Regions from separate parts of the Bariatricus sp. SGI.161 genome, predicted to be linked through region 1. Evidence: predicted binding sites of a transcription regulator. Region 1 holds the regulator's gene; the other holds the start of a gene.
What was found. Region 1 encodes Rex, which represses fermentation and respiration genes when NADH is low (regulators of the CRP and FNR family bind a similar motif). Its sites were predicted from a motif close to ATTGTTAANTANTTAACAAT; they were not measured.

Region 1 (9,807 bases):
TTTTGTAAACGCTTTATTTACAGCAGAATAAGAGAGGAGAAATATTCAATGCTTACATTAGAAAAATTTGAAGAAGCCAGTGAACTTGTAAAAAAGGTTACAAATCCGACAAAATTGGTATATAGTGAATACCTTAGTCAGCAGACTGGCGGAAAGATTTATTTGAAACCGGAAAATATGCAGTATACAGGTGCATATAAAGTAAGGGGGGCATATTATAAGATTAGCACGATGACAGAAGAAGCGCGTGAAAAAGGATTGATTACTGCGTCTGCAGGAAATCATGCACAGGGAGTTGCGTACGCTGCTCAGAAGTTTGGCTGCAAAGCAACGATTGTAATGCCAACGGTCACTCCGCTTATCAAAGTAAATCGAACGAAAAGCTATGGAGCAGAAGTGATCTTACATGGGGATGTCTATGATGATGCTTGCGAATATGCATTGAAACTTGCAGAAGAAAATGGCTATACGTTTGTACATCCATTTGATGATCTGGCAATCGCAACAGGTCAGGGTACGATTGCGATGGAGATTGTTCAGGAATTACCTACAGTTGATTATATTCTGGTGCCGGTTGGCGGCGGCGGTCTGGTGACAGGTGTATCAACGCTTGCGAAAATGCTGAATCCTAAGATTAAGGTAATTGGTGTAGAACCTGCTGCCGCAGCAAGCATGACAGCGGCTCTGGAAGCAGGAGAGCCTGTTACCCTAGATAGTGCTAATACAATTGCAGACGGTACCGCTGTAAAGCGTGTTGGAGAAAAGATTTTTCCGTATGCAAAAGAGAATATCGACAGTGTCTTGACGGTTGCTGATGATGAATTGATTGCCGTATTTTTGGATATGGTAGAGAACCATAAGATGATAGTAGAGAATTCGGGTCTGCTGACAGTCGCAGCTCTGCGTCAGCTTGATTTGAAAGGTAAAAAGGCAGTTGCAATCTTAAGTGGTGGAAATATGGATGTAATCACCATGTCTTCTATTGTACAGCATGGTTTGATACAACGAGACAGAATCTTCTCTGTATCCGTACTTCTTCCGGATAAACCAGGTGAATTGGTACGAGTTGCTGCAACCATCGCCAATGCACAGGGAAATGTTATCAAGTTGGAACATAATCAGTTTGTAAGTACCAACCGAAATGCGGCAGTAGAACTTCGTATCACTATGGAGGCGTTCGGAACAGAACATAAACATGATATACTGATGGCACTTGAAGATGAAGGATTCCGTCCAAGAGAGATTGGAGCAAAGCTGTACTAAAATGAGATGAGAATTCACAACATTAAAGAGACAGAAAATTTGTTAGAATTTTCTGTCTCTTTTTGTATGAAGAGAGAAAAATTCCTCTTGACACAAAATGTATAATTGTATACAATTATACACATTAAGATATAAAATAATGCTTTGTTTTGGTAATGTCATTTTAAGGAGTGTGTATTATGGAAAATAGAAAAGTTTATTTGGACAAGCATTCGAATTTGCTTCAATTGGAGGAGCATATGTATCCTCTGGTCGATGTTGATACACCGAATGTATTCCGGAATCTATTTCATTATGATGAGATTCCGAAGATTGCATTTAACGATCGTATTGTACCCCATAGTATGCCGGATGAAATCTGGATTACAGACACTACATTTCGTGATGGTCAGCAGTCTCGCGCGCCATATAGCACAGAACAGATTGTGACACTCTATGACTATTTTCATAAACTAGGTGGACCGAAGGGAAAGATTCGCCAGAGTGAATTCTTTTTGTATAGCAAGAAGGATCGGGATGCAGTATATAGGTGTATGGAAAAAGGATATAAGTTTCCGGAAGTGACTAGTTGGATCCGCGCAAGTAAAAAGGATTTTGAACTGGTAAAAGAGATTGGAATGAAAGAAACTGGAATTCTAGTAAGCTGTTCTGATTATCATATCTTTTATAAATTAAAGATGACAAGAAGAGAGTGTATGAATCATTACTTATCAGTGATCCGTGAATGTCTGGAAACTGGAGTGAGCCCGAGATGCCATCTGGAAGATATTACGCGTTCTGATATCTATGGTTTCGTTATTCCATTTTGTCTGGAACTTATGAAATTAATGGATGAATATAAGATTCCAGTGAAGATTCGTGTCTGTGATACGATGGGATATGGAGTAAACTATCCAGGAGCTGTGATTCCAAGATCTATTCCTGGAATTATCTATGGACTTCGTGTTCATGCGGGTGTGCCAAGCGAATTAATTGAGTTCCATGGTCACAATGATTTTTATAAAGCAGTCAGTAACTCTACAACTGCATGGTTATATGGTGCAAGCGGTGTAAACTGTTCTCTTTTTGGCATTGGAGAACGTACTGGCAATACACCTTTGGAAGCTATGGTATTTGAATATGCACAGTTAAGAGGAACATTGGATGGTATGGATACAACGGTAATTACAGATCTTGCAGACTATTACGAGAAAGAGATAGGATATCAGCTGCCGTCAAGGACACCATTTGTAGGAAAGAATTTTAATGTTACCAGAGCGGGTATTCATGCAGATGGACTATTAAAAAATGAAGAGATTTATAATATATTTGATACAGATAAATTCCTCAAACGACCACCGTTGGTTGCAGTATCCAATACATCTGGTCTTGCTGGGATTGCGCATTGGATCAATACGTACTTTCATCTGCCTGAAGAAAAACAAGTAGATAAAAATTCAGAATTAGTAATAATGGTGAAGGCATGGGTAGATAAAGAGTATGAGGAAGGCCGTGTTACGGTACTGACAGATAATGAATTGCTTGTTGTTATTGATGATGCATGTAAACAGCTTGGAGTCAGCCTTGTCCAGGAGAAATAGAATCGAAGAAGGAGCAGAACATGGAAGAATATCAAGACCGTTCTCTTAGAGGAAAGGTATTTCAAAAACTCCGTGAAGATATTCTCTCTGGAGTATATAAAGATGATGATGAATTAAGAGAGATTTCCATTGGAGAAGAAATGGGAGTCAGCAGAACGCCAGTTAGGGAGGCGCTTAGACAGTTGGAGCTAGAGGGGCTGGTGACGATCATTCCTAATAAGGGAGCTTATGTAAAAGGTATTACTCAAAAAGATGTACATGATATTTATAAAATAAGATCTCTTTTGGAAGGCTTATGTGCAAGATGGGCGACAGATAATATTTCCGATGAACAGATAGAAGAATTAGAGGAGATTATTCTATTGTCAGAGTTTCATTTGCAAAAAAAGAGTGAAGGAAAAGCGGCACAGGTATCTGAATTGGATGGTAAATTTCATAAAGTCTTGTATGAGGCATCCAACAGTCGTATACTAGAACATGTATTATCTGATTTTCACAAATATGTGAAGATGGCACGTACTTTGTCGGTAGGTGCCAAGGACAGAGCACAGAAATCAATCGAGGAACATAAAGGTATTCTTGAGGCAATTAAGAATAAAGACGCTGATCAGGCTGAAATGCTTGCGAATCAGCATATCATGAATGTTATGGAGAATCTCCATATGGAGAAGTAAATCAAAAAGGAGAGAAGCAAGATGGCAAAGATTAAGATGACAACACCAATTGTAGAGATGGATGGAGATGAGATGACAAGAATCTTGTGGAAGATGATCAAAGAGAATCTTCTGGAACCATTTATTGAACTGAACACGGAGTATTATGATCTTGGACTGGAACACAGAAATGAGACCAATGACCAGGTAACCATCGATTCTGCAAATGCTACTAAAAAATATAAAGTAGCAGTGAAATGTGCAACAATCACACCAAATGCCGCACGTATGACAGAATATAATCTAAAAGAAATGTGGAAGAGCCCGAATGGAACAATCCGTGCTATTCTTGACGGAACAGTATTTCGCGCTCCAATTGTGGTAAAGGGAATAGAACCTTGTGTGAAGAATTGGAAGAAACCAATTACAATAGCGAGACATGCTTATGGTGACGTTTATAAGAATACGGAGATGAAGATTCCGGGACCTGGAAAAGTAGAACTGGTTTATACTGCCGAAGATGGAACAGAAACGAGAGAACTGGTACATAATTATGCAGGACCAGGTGTTGCACAGGGAATGCACAATCTGTGCGGATCCATTGAAAGTTTTGCAAGAAGCTGCTTCAATTATGCTCTGGATACCAAGCAGGATCTGTGGTTTGCGACGAAAGATACGATTTCTAAAAAATATGATCATACATTCAAAGATATTTTCCAGGAAATCTATGATGCAGAATATGCAGAAAAATTTGAAAAAGCTGGTATCGTATATTTCTATACGTTGATCGATGATGCAGTTGCCCGCGTTATGAAATCAGAAGGCGGATATATCTGGGCATGTAAGAACTATGACGGAGATGTAATGAGTGATATGGTTTCTTCCGCATTCGGTTCATTGGCTATGATGACCTCTGTACTGGTATCTCCAGAAGGTTATTATGAATATGAAGCCGCACATGGAACAGTACAGCGTCATTATTATAAACACTTAAAAGGAGAAGAAACATCAACCAATTCAGTTGCCACTATATTTGCATGGACCGGAGCGTTGAGAAAACGTGGCGAATTAGATGGCAATCAGGAATTGATGGATTTTGCAGATAAGCTTGAAAAAGCAACGATCGACACAATTGAGGAAGGAAAGATGACTAAAGATCTTGCTTTAATTACAACTTTAGAGAATCCAACCGTGTTGAATAGTGAAGATTTTATAAAAGCAATTGCTGAGAAATTGTAGTAGTTAAAGTAAAAAAGGGGACGTAGTAAAATTAACTTTTACTACGTCCCCTTTTTACATTTAGGGTGTACCCAAATGAAAAATATGTTATACTTGTTCCCAGGAAGGAGTTGTGTATCGTGAAGAGTAATTGTGAATCATGTGCTCATTATGAATATGATGAGGACTATGAATGTTGCACTTGTCAGATGGCATTAGATGAGGATGAATTGTATCGATTTGTGACCAATACATATTACGATTGTCCATATTATAGTTATGGCGATGAATATACGATTGTTAGACATCAGATGTAGATTATATGAATGGGGGAAGTATAGAAGATGAATATATTGATGATTAATGGAACTATGCGAAAGGGTTCTACTTATCATGTGGGAAAAATGTTGATTGATAAGATTGCTACAAAGGAGGATCAGGTAATTGAACTATTTCTACCGAAGGATATGCCTGAGTTTTGCAGAGGCTGTGGAAGATGTATTATGGAAGATGAGACAAAATGTTTTGATTATCTAATGTACATGAAGCGGTTGACTGGCTTGATTGATAAAGCTAACCTGTTGATACTGACTTCACCGGTTCATGTCATGCATGTAACGGGAGCGATGAAATCTATGTTGGATCATTATGGATATCGTTTTATGGTTCACAGACCGGGAGCTTCTATGTTTCGAAAACAGGCAGTGTGTATTGCAACTGCCGCGGGAGGCGGCGTGAGATCTACGCTTAAGGATATGAAGATTAGTCTCCAGTTCTGGGGTGCCGCTAGAGTGTATACCTACGGAATGTCGGTGGCATCGCTTGGTTGGGATGGTGTCAGTGCAGATAAGAAAGAGCGGATTGACAGAGATTTGAGTAAGCTTGTATTAAAGATTTCCAAAGATCCAGATGGAGTGAATCCAGGAATCAAGACTCGTGCTCTGTTCTATATTATGAGAAGCTTTCATAAAAAAGGAATGAGTCCGGTGGATGATAATTATTGGAAAGAAATGGGATGGCTTGGAAAAGAACGTCCATGGAAATTACTGAAAAAGGAAGAGCTATAGCTATTCAGCCAGCTCTTCCCATTTTATATACAGCTCTTCAAGTTCTTCCGCAATAGTTGCCTTTTCATTGGCTAATTCCTGACATTTAATGGAACTTGTAAAAATATCTTCCTGCAACATCATTTCGTCAATCTTAGCATCTCGCTCTTCAAGAGTAGTGATGCGTTCTTCGGTTTTCTTCAGTTCGTTTTTTCGTTTTCGCTCGCGAGCCTGTGCTTCTTTTTGTTCCTTCCAGTCGAGCTTAGAATCTGACACATTTGCTGCAACAGAGTCTTTGCCAGAAGATATAGCAGAATTTGCAGTTCCTGGAATATAAACAGAAGACGGGGCACCAGCATAAATGGTTGTTAGCTCGTCTTTTTTTTCAAGATAATAGTCATAATTCCCTATATAATTTACAAAAGTCTGATTCACCAGATCAAGGATCCTTGTTGCTGTTTGATTGATAAAATAACGATCGTGTGAAACATATAAGATAGTTCCGGTATAGTTGTTCAATGCTTTTTCCAGAATTTCTTTTGATGGAATATCCAAGTGGTTTGTTGGTTCGTCAAGAATCAGAAAATTAGCCTTCGAAAGCATCAGCTTCGCTAAAGATACTCTGCCACGTTCTCCACCGCTTAGGTCACCGATCCGTTTAAACACATCATCCCCAGTAAATAAAAAAGCGGCCAGCATATTTCTGATCTTCGTGTTAGTCAAATCCGGATAATCATCTGAAATTTCGTCAAAAATGGTTTTGTCCATATGTAGTACATGGTGTTCCTGATCATAGTATCCGATCGCTACATTAGTTCCCAATGTAAATGTACCGGAATCTGCTGATATTACCTGATTTAAGATTTTTAAAAGTGTTGTTTTCCCCGTTCCATTGTCACCGATGATTGCAACATGTTCCCCGCGTTTAATGTCAAAACTTATAGCTTGAAACAGAACTTGATTTGGAAATGATTTACTTAGATGTTCAACAGACAGAACATCGTTACCGCTGACACAAGAAGGCTCTAATGTTAAGTGAATCTCATTATTTGCTTCCAAGGGTTTCTCTACAGGACGGATCTTTTCCAACATCTTTTCACGGCTTTCTGCACGTTTGATAGATTTCTCACGATTAAAAGAACGAAGCTTTTCAATTACGGCTTCCTGATGCTTTATTTCTTGCTGCTGATTTAAATATTCTTTTATCTGAGCATCACGAAGCTGCTGCTTTTTGGCAGCATAATCACTGTAATTTCCATTATAAGTCATCAATTTTCCAGATTCGATTTCTAAAACCTTAGTCACTACTTTGTTCAAAAAGTAACGGTCATGAGATACGATCAGAACGGCTCCTGGATAATTCAGAAGATAAGTTTCTAACCAAGCTATGGAGTTTAGATCCAAGTGGTTAGTAGGCTCGTCCAAAAGCAAGATATCTGGCTTGGTGAGCAATAATTTACCAAGAGAGACGCGGGTTTTCTGACCCCCAGAAAGGGTATCTACGGGTTTAGAAAAATCATTTTCTGTAAAACCAAGACCTTTTAATACCCCGTTAATCTCACTTTCATATGCATAACCATTCTGGCGTTCAAAAGAAGCTGTCAGACGATTATATGTTTCAAGGCGTGATGTCAATGCATCACCTTCTAAATGTTTTAATTCTAATTCGATGGAACGGATCTGTGTTTCCATTTCGATGATATCAGATTTGGCAAGTTTCACTTCTTCATAGATAGTGCTTCCACTTTGCATGGCCTGATGCTGTGCAAGATATCCCAAGGTTTTGCCTTTGGTTAAAATTACTTCTCCGCGGTCAGAAGGAAGCTCGCCTACAATCATTTTAAAAAGCGTTGATTTTCCCGCTCCATTGGGACCAACAAGAGCTGCTTTTTCGTGATCTTCTATATGAAAAGAACCGTCAGCGATAATCACTTTTTCGCCGAAAGATTTACTGATTCCGTGACATGCTAATATCATATTATTTTCATATCCTCCTTATTCACTCGTTTTCATTATAGCGAAAATAGGACAAAATACAACTAAAAGTTTGACTTTGTTCACACAATTCTATATAATATTTCTTAGAATGAAATGGAAGGTGAGACTATTGGAAGAGAGAGAGATTTCCCAGGCGGTCATCCGTAGATTGCCACGATACTATCGATACTTAGGAGAGCTACTTGAAAATGGAGTGGAGCGTATCTCGTCTAACGATTTGAGTAAGCGTATGAAAGTGACTGCATCTCAGATTCGTCAGGATCTTAACAATTTTGGTGGGTTCGGTCAGCAGGGCTATGGTTATAACGTTAAATATTTGTATACAGAGATTGGTAAGATTCTTGGCTTGGAAGAGGCGCATAATATGATTATTATAGGAGCTGGTAATTTGGGGCAGGCTCTTGCTAATTATGCAGCTTTTGAGAAGAGAGGATTTGTATTAAAAGGAATTTTTGATGTCAACCCAAGATTGGTGGGTGTTTCAATCAGGGGCGTGCCGATTCGTATGATGGATGAGTTAAAGACATTTGTCCAACAAAATGATGTTGAGATTGCAGTTTTGACTATTCCAAAGGATAAGGCAATTGAAGTGGCTAATATGCTGGTAGACAATGGTGTTCGTGCAATTTGGAATTTTGCCCATACAGATTTGAATCTGCCGGATCATATTATTGTTGAGAATGTACACTTGTCTGAAAGCTTAATGCAGTTATCATACAATATTAGCCGATATAACGAAGAACATAAGAAATAAAAGCAAAGACGTGTAATGACTGGCATGCGCAGACGGGCTGGTTTTTACACGTCCTTTTATATTATAAAATGAACTTGGAAGGTGAGATTATGCGATATCTGCTTAATGGAAATCAAATGAAAAAGGCGGATCAATATACAATACAGGAACTGGGAATTCCGTCTATGGAGTTAATGGAGCGTGCTGCAAAGAGATGTGTAGAGACTATGGAGGCGGAAAAGCTTGATCTGTCCAAAGCGTGTATCGTATGTGGTTCAGGGAATAATGGTGGTGATGGATTTGCGATAGCGAGACTTTTAAAGGAAAAAGGATATCCTGTGACAGTTTGTTTTGTAGGAAATGAATCTCATCGTACGGATGAAACAAAACAGCAGATGAGTAAATTAAGGGAAACAGGTGTTGAGATATTCAAAGAGTACAAAGAAGATGAATATAGTATCATAATAGATGCGATGTTCGGTGTTGGACTTAGCCGTGAGATTATAGGAAAATATTTTCAGATTATTCAGAAGATGAATGAAGCAAAGGCTGTAAAATTTGCTGTAGATATGCCATCTGGAATATCTGCGAATCATGGAAGTGTCCTTGGAATTGCTTTCCGTGCAGATATTACGGTGACTTTTCAAATAGAAAAGCTGGGACTTGCAATCTATCCCGGAAAGGAATATTCTGGTAAAGTGATTGTAGCTGATATCGGAATCCATACGGAAAAAATAATTGCTACCGAAAAAACGGCATATACTTATGAGAAGAAGGAATATTGTAAATTTCTGCCAGCCAGAAAAGAAAATTCGAATAAAGGGACATATGGGAAGTTACTTGTAATTGCAGGAAGTAAAGGTATGTCTGGAGCGGCTTATCTGAATGCAAAAGCGGCATATATGTCTGGAGCAGGACTGGTACAGATCTATACACCGGAAGAAAATAGGATTATTTTACAGCAGCTCCTTCCGGAAGCAATTATTACAACTTATGACATTTTTGATAAGACTGAGTTGTTAAATCTTTTAACATGGGCAGATGCAGTTTGTATTGGATCTGGAATTGGAATCAGTGAGCGTTCCAGGAGAATATTGAAGGCAACTCTTGAGCATGTGAAAGTACCTTGTCTGATTGATGCAGATGGTTTGAACCTGATTGCGGAGCATAACGCTTATCTTCAAAAGATTCATCATACAGATTTTGTGATAACACCACATATGAAAGAGATGTCACGGCTGTTACATATAAGTGTAGAGGAATTAAAACAACATAGGATGGATATACTGGATTCATTTGTTCAAAAAAGTCAATGG
Region 2 (9,807 bases), on a different contig from region 1:
GCAGGACAGTGAAAAAACGCAAGGTACACGTTTGATTATAGTGGATGGAGCAGCATTTGGTTCTGAAATGAAAGAGGTATATGAATATTTGAACACAGTTGGTAATGTTGTGCTTTATGCACCAGAATCATTTGAATGGTTATTGCTTTCGTCCAATACTATTCCAAATGCAAATGTTACAGAGATTCTGCAGGAACCGGAGAATTACATAGACAGCAAAAAATATGCAAGTTGGGAAAGATTCTTTACAGCTTTGCTAATAGACATGACCAAAGGTGATCCGGTCTGGTCATATTCTAAGAAAAAAATATCGAGTGTTTATGTATCTTCAAAAGTGATAACTGCTGTGAAAAAAATGATGAAATTAGTTATATGGGATTAGTGTAAAATTGCACAATCCTGTAGTCGACCCCCATAGACAAATCGACAATAACGTTGTATAGTAATAATAGAAATCTGGTCAATTGAATATGTTTATCATTCCTGCTTGTAAGGGGATGGTAGCCGGAACATGATATCTGTTAGTAACAACAGAGCTTTCCCCGGATGTTAGCAGTTGCAAAGAATCTGCTAATTTTCAGGGCTTATCTGGACTTAACAGAAAGGATATTCAGATTACCAGAATTTGATTTGAAAGTGAAAAAAGTCCTTGATAATAAAGGGCTAAACATATCAGTTCTTGACAGGGATTAACAGAACCACAGAGCTCTCCTAAGCACTAGTTGTGAGTTCGATTCTAGCAGGGAACGTTCAAAAAAGCGGTAATGATTAGCAGAAATTGCTAGATCATGAATCGCTTTTTTATTTTATCCGGAAATGATACACGAAGAACAAGGACAGATTCCAGAAGGAAAGCCGGGGAAAGTACAGGAGGATGATAAAAAAATTATGGGGAAGGTGTCTGCGGAAATGCCATATGAATCCAGGTTTTTCTCTGTCGTGTTGAATAATGACGGTGAAATAGTAAATGCCGATACAGGAAAAATTGCCTCTATCGATACATCTACTGCAATGGAATATGCGCAGACTGTGTGGAAAACAGGTAAGACACATGGATTTATGGAAGATTACCGTTATCTTGTCTGTGAATATGGAATGGATTCTAAAGTGCAAATTATTTTTCTGGACAGGGAGCGGGAATTGTCTAACTTTAATAATCTGATTGTAACAGGACTTGGAGTGACCACTCTGGGATTGGGAGCAGTATTTGTCCTGATGGTATTTTTGTCGGCATACATTACAAAACCCTTTGTGGAAAATTATGAGAAGCAGAAGCGGTTTATTACAGACGCCGGGCATGAGCTGAAGACACCTCTGACAATTATTGATGCGGATGCAGAAGTGTTGGAGATGGACCTGGGAGAGAATGAGTGGCTAAGTGATATTCAAAATCAGACCAAACGTCTGGCAGACTTGACCAATGATCTGATCCTTCTTTCCCGTATGGAAGAAAGCAGAACAGCAATGACCATGGTGGATTTTCCATTTTCGGATATGGTAGAAGAAACCGTGAATACATATCAGTCCCTGGCAAAGACACAGAATAAGATATTGACAAGTGAGATCACACCGATGATTTCCATATGTGGTGATGAGAAGGCGCTGAGTCGTCTTGTAACAATTCTTTTAGATAATGCGGTGAAGTATTCAGGAGATGGAGGACGGATTAAGGTATGCCTGGAAAAAGAGAGGAAGAGGATTCGCCTGTCTGTTTACAATACGACAGAATCTATTTCGCGGGAACAACTGGATCATTTGTTTGATAGATTTTATCGTGCAGACAGTTCCAGAAATTCTCAGACAGGAGGATACGGATTGGGGCTTTCCATCGCTGCAGCGACAGTAGAGGCACATAAAGGGAAGATCGTTGCATCGACAGAGGATGAGAGATCGTTGATGATTACGGTGATATTTCCCATAAGTTAAAATTCGAGATTATTGAAAAACAATGCTTCGGGTGGATTTCCCATCCGGGCATTTTTTATAGAGACTTTTAAGTTAATTTAAGGAAGTTTCGTTATAGTAATATCTGTAAATAATCAAAGGAGCAAATGACATGACATATCAGATGACTTTTAAACGCTATGAATTGAAGTATATGATAAACCGGCAGCAGAAAGAAAATATGTTGCAAAGTATGGAAGCTTATATGAAGCTAGATCAGTACAAAAGGACAACAATACGGAACATTTATTTTGACACAGAGACATACCGGCTGGCTCGTCATTCACTGGAAAAACCGACTTACAAAGAAAAGCTTCGGGTGAGAAGTTACTGTCCGGCAAGTGAAGATACTCCGGTATTTGTAGAACTGAAGAAAAAATACAAGCATGTGGTGTATAAGCGAAGGCTGGTTTGTCCGGAAGCAGAAGTAATGAATTGCTTATGTAACGGAAATCCACTTCCCGACCATTCACAGATTGGCAATGAGCTCCGATATTTTTGGGAATATTATAAAACTCTTCACCCGACGGTTTTTTTATCCTATGAAAGAGAGGCCTATTATGCACTTGATGGAAGTGATTTTCGGGTAACGTTTGATGAAAATATTTTATACCGGGAAGATGATCTGTCTCTTGGAAGTGATTTTTATGGAACTTCGATTTTGGAACAGGGGCAGACTTTGATGGAGATTAAGACATCTGGGGGAATCCCGCTGTGGATGAGTGAGGCGTTGACCAGAAACCATTTGTATAAAATATCATTTTCAAAATATGGAACAGCCTATCAGCAGATGAAGGGAGGAATTCAATATGCTTGATACAATATTTCGGGAGTTTTTGATACAGATATGACAAGCGTGATTGGACTGTCTGATTTCTTACTATGTGTAGGCAGTGCACTGATTATTGGCCTTATTCTGACAGGAAGCTATATGTGGAAAACACGTTATACGAAGAGCTTTGTTGCAACACTGGCAATGCTTCCGGCTATTGTATGTGTAGTGATTATGATGGTCAATGGAAATGTAGGTGCCGGTGTGGCTGTAGCAGGAGCATTCAGTCTGGTTCGTTTCCGTTCGTTTCCGGGTTCTGCAAAGGAAATCGGTGCAATTTTTCTTGCCATGGGAACCGGACTTGTAGTTGGAATGGGTTATATCGGATATGCTTTTTTGATAGCAATGATTTTTGGTGGTATGACGCTTTTATATAATTATCTGGACTTCGGCACTGGAAAGAGAATGGCGCTTTATAAGACGCTACATATTACTATTCCAGAGGATTTAGATTATACAGGAGTATTTGATGAGATATTAAAAAGATACACAGAAGAGTGCGAACTAATTCAGGTGAAGACGACCAATATGGGAAGCTTATTTCGATTGACATATAATCTGAAATTAAAGATGGCAAGTGAAGAAAAGAATTTGATTGATGAACTTCGTTGTCGAAATGGAAATCTGGAGATTACAGTATCGAAACTGGAAAATGGAGATGAAAGATGACGGTGCACCTAAACAAGATGGACGAATGAAAGGTGGAGGTGCACCTGAACAGAATAGATAAACTTTATTTTAACACTGCTGAGTGTTCCTTTATAAACTTTTTCATAGCCTGGAAACTTTCATCGCTGATCTGATGTTCCATCTCACAGGCATCTTCAGAAGCTGTCTGGGGATCTACACCAAGAGAGATCAGCCAGTCAGAGAGTACCTGATGACGCTCATATACACTGGTGGCAATCTGCATGCCCTTATCTGTCAGAGTAATAAAACCAGCCTGGTTTACTTCTATACAGCCATTTTCACGCAGATGTTTCATAGCAACACTGACGCTTGGTTTTGAAAAATTCAACTCAACCGCTATGTCAATGGAACGAACAACTGGTAACTTTTTGCTTAATAACAATATAGTTTCCAGATAATCTTCAGAAGATCTATTGTGACGCATAATAATACCTTTCTATTTTCTGTTAATATATACCATTTAAGTTTGTTCTATTATATCAGTAGAAACAGAAAAATTCAAGACTGTATAGTCTTGACGAATTTTGGTTAGCGTGGTATAACTTTAATTGAAAATAATTATCATGTACATATATGGAGGTGTTACAAATGACACTTAAGAATCTGAGAATCGGAGAAAGTGCTGTTATTACGAAAGTAGGCGGAGAAGGAGCTCTAAGACAGCATTTCCTGGATATGGGTGTGATTCCGGGGGCGGAAGTTACAGTTGTAAAGTTTGCGCCTATGGGAGATCCGATGGAATTACAGATTCACGGATATGAGTTGACACTTCGTCTTGCAGATGCAGATCAGATTGACATTCAGCCGATTGAAGAACGAACGAATAAGCATAGCCGTATTGATAAAATATATCCTACGGATCATCCGGGATTGGGAGAAGATGGTAAATATCACGCCAAGGATGACGGAGATCCATTGCCGGATGGAACGGTTCTTACCTATGCCCTTGTAGGAAATCAGAATTGTGGAAAGACGACATTATTCAATCAATTGACAGGAGCTAACCAACATGTGGGTAATTTTCCTGGGGTTACAGTAGATCGCAAAGATGGTCCAATTAAAGGACATCCAAACACGAGAGTTACAGATCTTCCGGGAATATATTCCATGTCTCCTTATTCAAGTGAAGAGATTGTTTCCAGAAATTTCGTTCTTGGCGATAAACCGAAAGCAATCATTAATATTGTTGATGCAACGAATATTGAGAGAAATCTATATCTGACGATGCAGCTTCTGGAGATGAATATTCCTATGGTTGTTGCCCTTAATATGATGGATGAAGTCATGAATAACAACGGTGCCATAGATATCAATGGAATGGAATCCTTACTGGGAGTTCCGGTCATTCCAATCTCTGCTGCCAAGAATGAAGGTGTCCGGGAATTAATCGAACATGCAGTACATATCGCACAGTATCAGGAGCGCCCACAGAAACAGGATTTCTGTAGTAAAGACGATCATGGTGGTGCCATCCATCGTGCCATTCATGCGGTGGAATCTGTAATAGAAGATCATACAGAGAGAGCCGGACTTCCCCTCCGCTTTTCTGCAACTAAGGTTATCGAGGGAGATTCATTGATTTTGAATCAGCTTCAGCTGGATCAGAATGAAAAGGATATGATCGAGCATATTGTAGTACAGATGGAAAAAGAAGGCGGAATGGATCGAAGTGCTGCAATGGCGGATATGCGTTTTGACTTTATTGAGTATGTCTGTGAACGTACGGTTAAGAAACCAAAAGAGAGTAAAGAGCGGATCCGTTCAGAAAAGATTGACCGTATTCTTACGGGAAAATGGACCGCGATCCCTTGCTTTATCGCTATCATGGGGGCTGTCTTCTTCCTGACTTTTAACGTAATCGGTGCGTTTTTACAAGGACTTTTGGAGACTGGTATTGATGCACTAACGGAAGTTGTGGATCAGTGGATGACTGCGGCTCATGTGAATCAGGCTCTCCATGGCCTGGTGATTGACGGTATCTTTGGCGGTGTCGGAAGTGTACTTAGTTTTCTCCCGATCGTAGTGACTTTGTTCTTCTTCTTGTCTATTATGGAAGATAGTGGTTATGTAGCACGAGTTGCTTTCTTCATGGATAAATTATTGAGAAAGATTGGACTGTCAGGACGAAGTATTGTTCCGATGTTGATTGGATTTGGATGTACCGTTCCTGCCGTAATGGCAACGAGAACACTGCCAAGTAAACGAGACCGTAAGATGACGATCCTTTTGACTCCATTTATGAGTTGTACAGCGAAGCTTCCAATCTATGCTTTCTTTGTCAGTGCATTTTTCCCGGGTAAGGGTGGATTTATTATGACGGGGCTGTATGTTCTGGGAATTGTTGTCGGAATTCTGGTTTCACTCTTGTTTAAAAATACATTGTTTAAAGGTGAAGCCGTTCCGTTTGTTATGGAGTTGCCAAATTATCGTATGCCGGGTGTAAAAAATGTTGCACAGTTATTGTGGGAAAAGGCTAAGGATTTCTTAAGCAAAGCATTCAGTGTCATTCTGATTGCAACGATTGTGGTATGGTTCCTGCAGAGTTTTGACCTTCAGCTAAATATGGTAGAAGATTCTTCCAACAGTCTGATGGCTATTATATCCGGATGGATTGCACCGATTATGAGACCTCTCGGATTAGGAGACTGGCGTATCGTAACTTCGCTGATCAGTGGATTTATGGCAAAAGAGAGCGTGGTATCCACGATGGAAATTCTGTTCGGCGGTGGCGTTGAGACTGCAATTTCAACTGTATCTGCAGCAACAATGTTGGTATTTTCTTTGTTGTATACGCCTTGCGTTGCGGCAATCGCGTCTATCAGGCGAGAGCTTGGATCAAGATGGGCTGTAGGCGTTGTCTTCTGGCAGTGTGTAGTTGCATGGATCATCGCGTTTATTGCACATTTCATCTGTATTGCAGTTGGATTATAAAGTAGGAGGTGCGATATGAATATAGCAGATATAGTTGTCTTTCTGGCAGTCGCCGTGGTTGTGGTCATTGCGGTTGTGATCATGAGAAGAAATAAGAAAAATGGGAAAAGCAGCTGTGGATGTGACTGTGGGCACTGTAGTCAGAGCTGTCAGAGAAAATAAATAATTATAATCCGTAGTATTTCTGCAGATATTGCAGGGAATGCTACGGATTATTTTTATTTGAAAGGATTTGGCATATTTACAGTCAGGATCTTGGTAATCTGAGTTCCGCAGTTGGTCCAGTTATGCTTCTTGGTAGAATCAAGCTGGACGCTGTCTCCCGGATACATAATATATTCATCTTCCTCCACATATAATTTTAGAACACCCTCAAGGACATAGATGAATTCTTCTCCTTCGTGAGCATATAATTCTATGTTCTCATCCGCTCCGATATGGGGCATGAGATGATAGAGTCGTGGGAGATAGGAAAAGTTCTTGGCATTCTGACTTAAAGTATATTGAATGATCTGGTCGCTGACCTTATCACAGCTGGCATCGTAGATTCTTGTGACTGGTGAGGCAGAAGGAGAGGATTCTTCTTCACGGAAAAAATCGATAAATTCCATGCCAAGAACATCTGTGATCTTATGCAGTGAGTCAATGGCAATCTGGGAAAGCCCTCGCTCGAACTGAGACAGATATCCGATTGAAAAACCCGTTGCAGTACTTAATTGCTGTAATGTCATTCCCTGTTTCAGACGCTCTTGCTTAATCGTATTTCCGATTTCCTGAATACTTTTCATAGTAACACCTCGTTTTCATATTTATATAAAATGTGTAGATTTTATAGCGATATTTTCATTATATTGTAATTTGTGAAAATAATCAACTTAAAACAATGAATATTTAGAGATAATGCACAAAAAATATGCATCAGATTTATGAAAAAAGACCTGATAAAATATGTTGAAAATTTAACAATAATACTGTATTATGAAAATAGGGAAGAAAAATCGAATAATATTTCATGATTATGAAAATGGAGGAGACGAGATGTCGCTGATAACGAATGTTCAGAAGTTTTCTATCCATGATGGTGACGGAATTCGTACATCTGTATTTTTTAAAGGCTGCCCTTTGAAATGTGAATGGTGTCACAATCCAGAGACTCAGCGGTTTGAAAAAGAGATGCAGTGTGACAAGGAGAAGTGTGTTGGCTGCGGAACTTGTGCAAAAGTATGTCCGAATGGGGCAATATCCATGGAGAATGGAAAGCCAGAGATGAAGAAAGATGCGTGTACATTCTGTGGAAAATGTGTAAACTTCTGTCCAATAGGAATCCGTGAGATTATAGGACGGGAATATTCTGTAAAAGAGCTGATAAAAGAGCTTATGAAGGATCAGATGTTTTATGAAGAATCTGGCGGTGGCGTGACACTTTCCGGCGGAGAAGTCATGGCAATGGATATAGACTATATACTGGCAATTGCAAAAGAGATAAAACGCCAGGATGTTACACTTACGATTGACACATGTGGATATGTTCCATATGAGAAGTTTCAGGCAATCCTTCCTTATGTTCATACATTTCTTTATGATGTGAAGGTCATGGATCCAAAACTTCATAAAAAGTATATCGGAGTGGATAATCAATTGATTCTTGATAATCTGATTCGTCTTGCAGCGGATGGAGCAAGAATATATATTAGAATTCCAACAATAAAAGAAGTAAATGGTAATGAAAAAAACATGAAAGAAACGATAGCGTTTCTGAAAGAACATGATATTCATCCGGCTCAGATTAATCTGCTTCCGTATCATGACACAGGAAGCGGAAAGTATTCCAAGCTGGATATGGAATATAAGGGAACAGATTTACATGCACCGGAGAAGGAAGAGATGGAGAGCTTCGTCAGACTCTTCGTAGAATCCGGATTCCAGAACACAAAAATAGGAGGGTAAACATATGGCAAAATTACGTGGTATGAATGAAAGAATTCAGAAACTTCGGGAAATCAGTGTGACGACACCTGTTCACATTGATCTTGAGAGAGCAAAGATCGAGACTGATTTCTACAAAGAAAATGACGGCAGATATTCAATCCCGGTTATGAGAGCAATGGTTCTGAAAGAATATTTTTCCAAGAAGACCTTGTATCTGGGAGACGGAGAGCTGATCGTCGGCGAAAAAGGTAAGGATCCGCAGGCATCACCTACATTCCCGGAACTTTGCTGTCACAGTGTTGAGGATATGGTAGTCATGAGTGAACGTGAACTGGTATCCTTCCATACAACAGAAGAAGACAGAAAGCTTCAGGCAGAGGAGATCATTCCATACTGGAAGGGAAGAAGTATGAGAGAGAAGATTCTTTCAAGAATGACTCCGGAATGGCAGGAATGCTACAGTGCAGGTATGTTTACAGAATTTATGGAGCAGAGAGGTCCGGGACATACTTGTGGTGGTGAGCAGGTATTTACTACCGGATATATGGATTATAAAGAGAAGATTCATAAGACAATGGATGAACTGGATTATATCAATGATCCGGAAGCAGTGAATAAATGTGAAGAGCTGAAGGCTATGGACATCTCCTGTGATGCAGTAATCATTCTGGGAGAGCGTTATCATAAGCTTGCGCTTGAGATGGCAGAGAAAGAGGAAAATGAGACCAGAAAGGCAGAACTTCTTCAGATTGCAGCGAACCTGGAGGTTGTTCCGGCACACAAGCCTCAGACTTTCTGGCAGGCAATTCAGTTATACTGGTTCACACACCTTGCAGTTACAACTGAGCTGAATCCATGGGATGCATTTAGCCCGGGAAGACTTGATCAGCATCTGAACCCATATTATGAGAGAGATGTGGAGGCAGGTATTCTGGATGACGAGAAGGCTCTGGAACTTCTGGAATGTCTGTGGGTGAAGTTCTACAACCAGCCTGCACCGGTAAAAGTAGGTATCACATTAAAGGAAAGTGCTACTTATACAGACTTTGCGAACATCAATACCGGCGGTGTTACACCGGACGGACGCAATGGTGTTAATAATGTAAGTTACCTGATTCTGGATTGTATGGATGAGATGAAGCTGGTTCAGCCAAACTCTAACGTAACGATCAGTAAGAAGACACCGGCCAAGTTCTTAAAGAGAGCATGTGAGATCTCAAGAAAAGGATGGGGACAGCCTGCATTCTATAACACAGAAGCTCAGATCATGGAGCTGATCAATGCAGGAAAGAGCCTGGAAGATGCAAGACGCGGTGGTTCTTCAGGTTGTGTAGAGACCGGAGCATGGGGAAGCGAAGCTTATATCCTTACCGGTTATCTGAATATCCCGAAGGTATTCCAGCTGACACTGTTTAATGGATATGATGAATATTCTGGAAAGCAGATTGGATTGCCACTTGGATATGCTAAGGACTTTAAGA

Region 2: a site for Rex is predicted at 7,345-7,364, ahead of ACQRBH_RS14300 (trans-4-hydroxy-L-proline dehydratase activase). Genes of this name have one in related genera too.

The regions. Positions count from the first base shown of each region.
Region 1 covers NZ_JBNPLX010000008.1:30,394-40,200, forward strand. Annotated here, with positions in the region: gene ftsY (signal recognition particle-docking protein FtsY) at 1-31, shown strand, start outside; gene ilvA (threonine ammonia-lyase) at 49-1,263, shown strand; gene ACQRBH_RS06435 (2-isopropylmalate synthase) at 1,443-2,843, shown strand; gene ACQRBH_RS06440 (GntR family transcriptional regulator) at 2,864-3,517, shown strand; gene ACQRBH_RS06445 (NADP-dependent isocitrate dehydrogenase) at 3,539-4,735, shown strand; gene ACQRBH_RS06450 (DUF6472 family protein) at 4,855-5,031, shown strand; gene ACQRBH_RS06455 (flavodoxin family protein) at 5,059-5,781, shown strand; gene abc-f (ribosomal protection-like ABC-F family protein) at 5,782-7,737, opposite strand; gene ACQRBH_RS06465 (redox-sensing transcriptional repressor Rex) at 7,868-8,512, shown strand; gene ACQRBH_RS06470 (NAD(P)H-hydrate dehydratase) at 8,602-9,807, shown strand, end outside.
Region 2 covers NZ_JBNPLX010000029.1:23,359-33,165, forward strand. Annotated here, with positions in the region: gene ACQRBH_RS14255 (hypothetical protein) at 1-382, shown strand, start outside; gene ACQRBH_RS14260 (hypothetical protein) at 547-693, shown strand; gene ACQRBH_RS14265 (sensor histidine kinase) at 889-1,926, shown strand; gene ACQRBH_RS14270 (polyphosphate polymerase domain-containing protein) at 2,057-2,761, shown strand; gene ACQRBH_RS14275 (DUF4956 domain-containing protein) at 2,792-3,445, shown strand; gene ACQRBH_RS14280 (metal-dependent transcriptional regulator) at 3,510-3,890, opposite strand; gene feoB (ferrous iron transport protein B) at 4,055-6,397, shown strand; gene ACQRBH_RS14290 (FeoB-associated Cys-rich membrane protein) at 6,413-6,559, shown strand; gene ACQRBH_RS14295 (helix-turn-helix domain-containing protein) at 6,616-7,185, opposite strand; gene ACQRBH_RS14300 (trans-4-hydroxy-L-proline dehydratase activase) at 7,436-8,344, shown strand; gene hypD (trans-4-hydroxy-L-proline dehydratase) at 8,349-9,807, shown strand, end outside.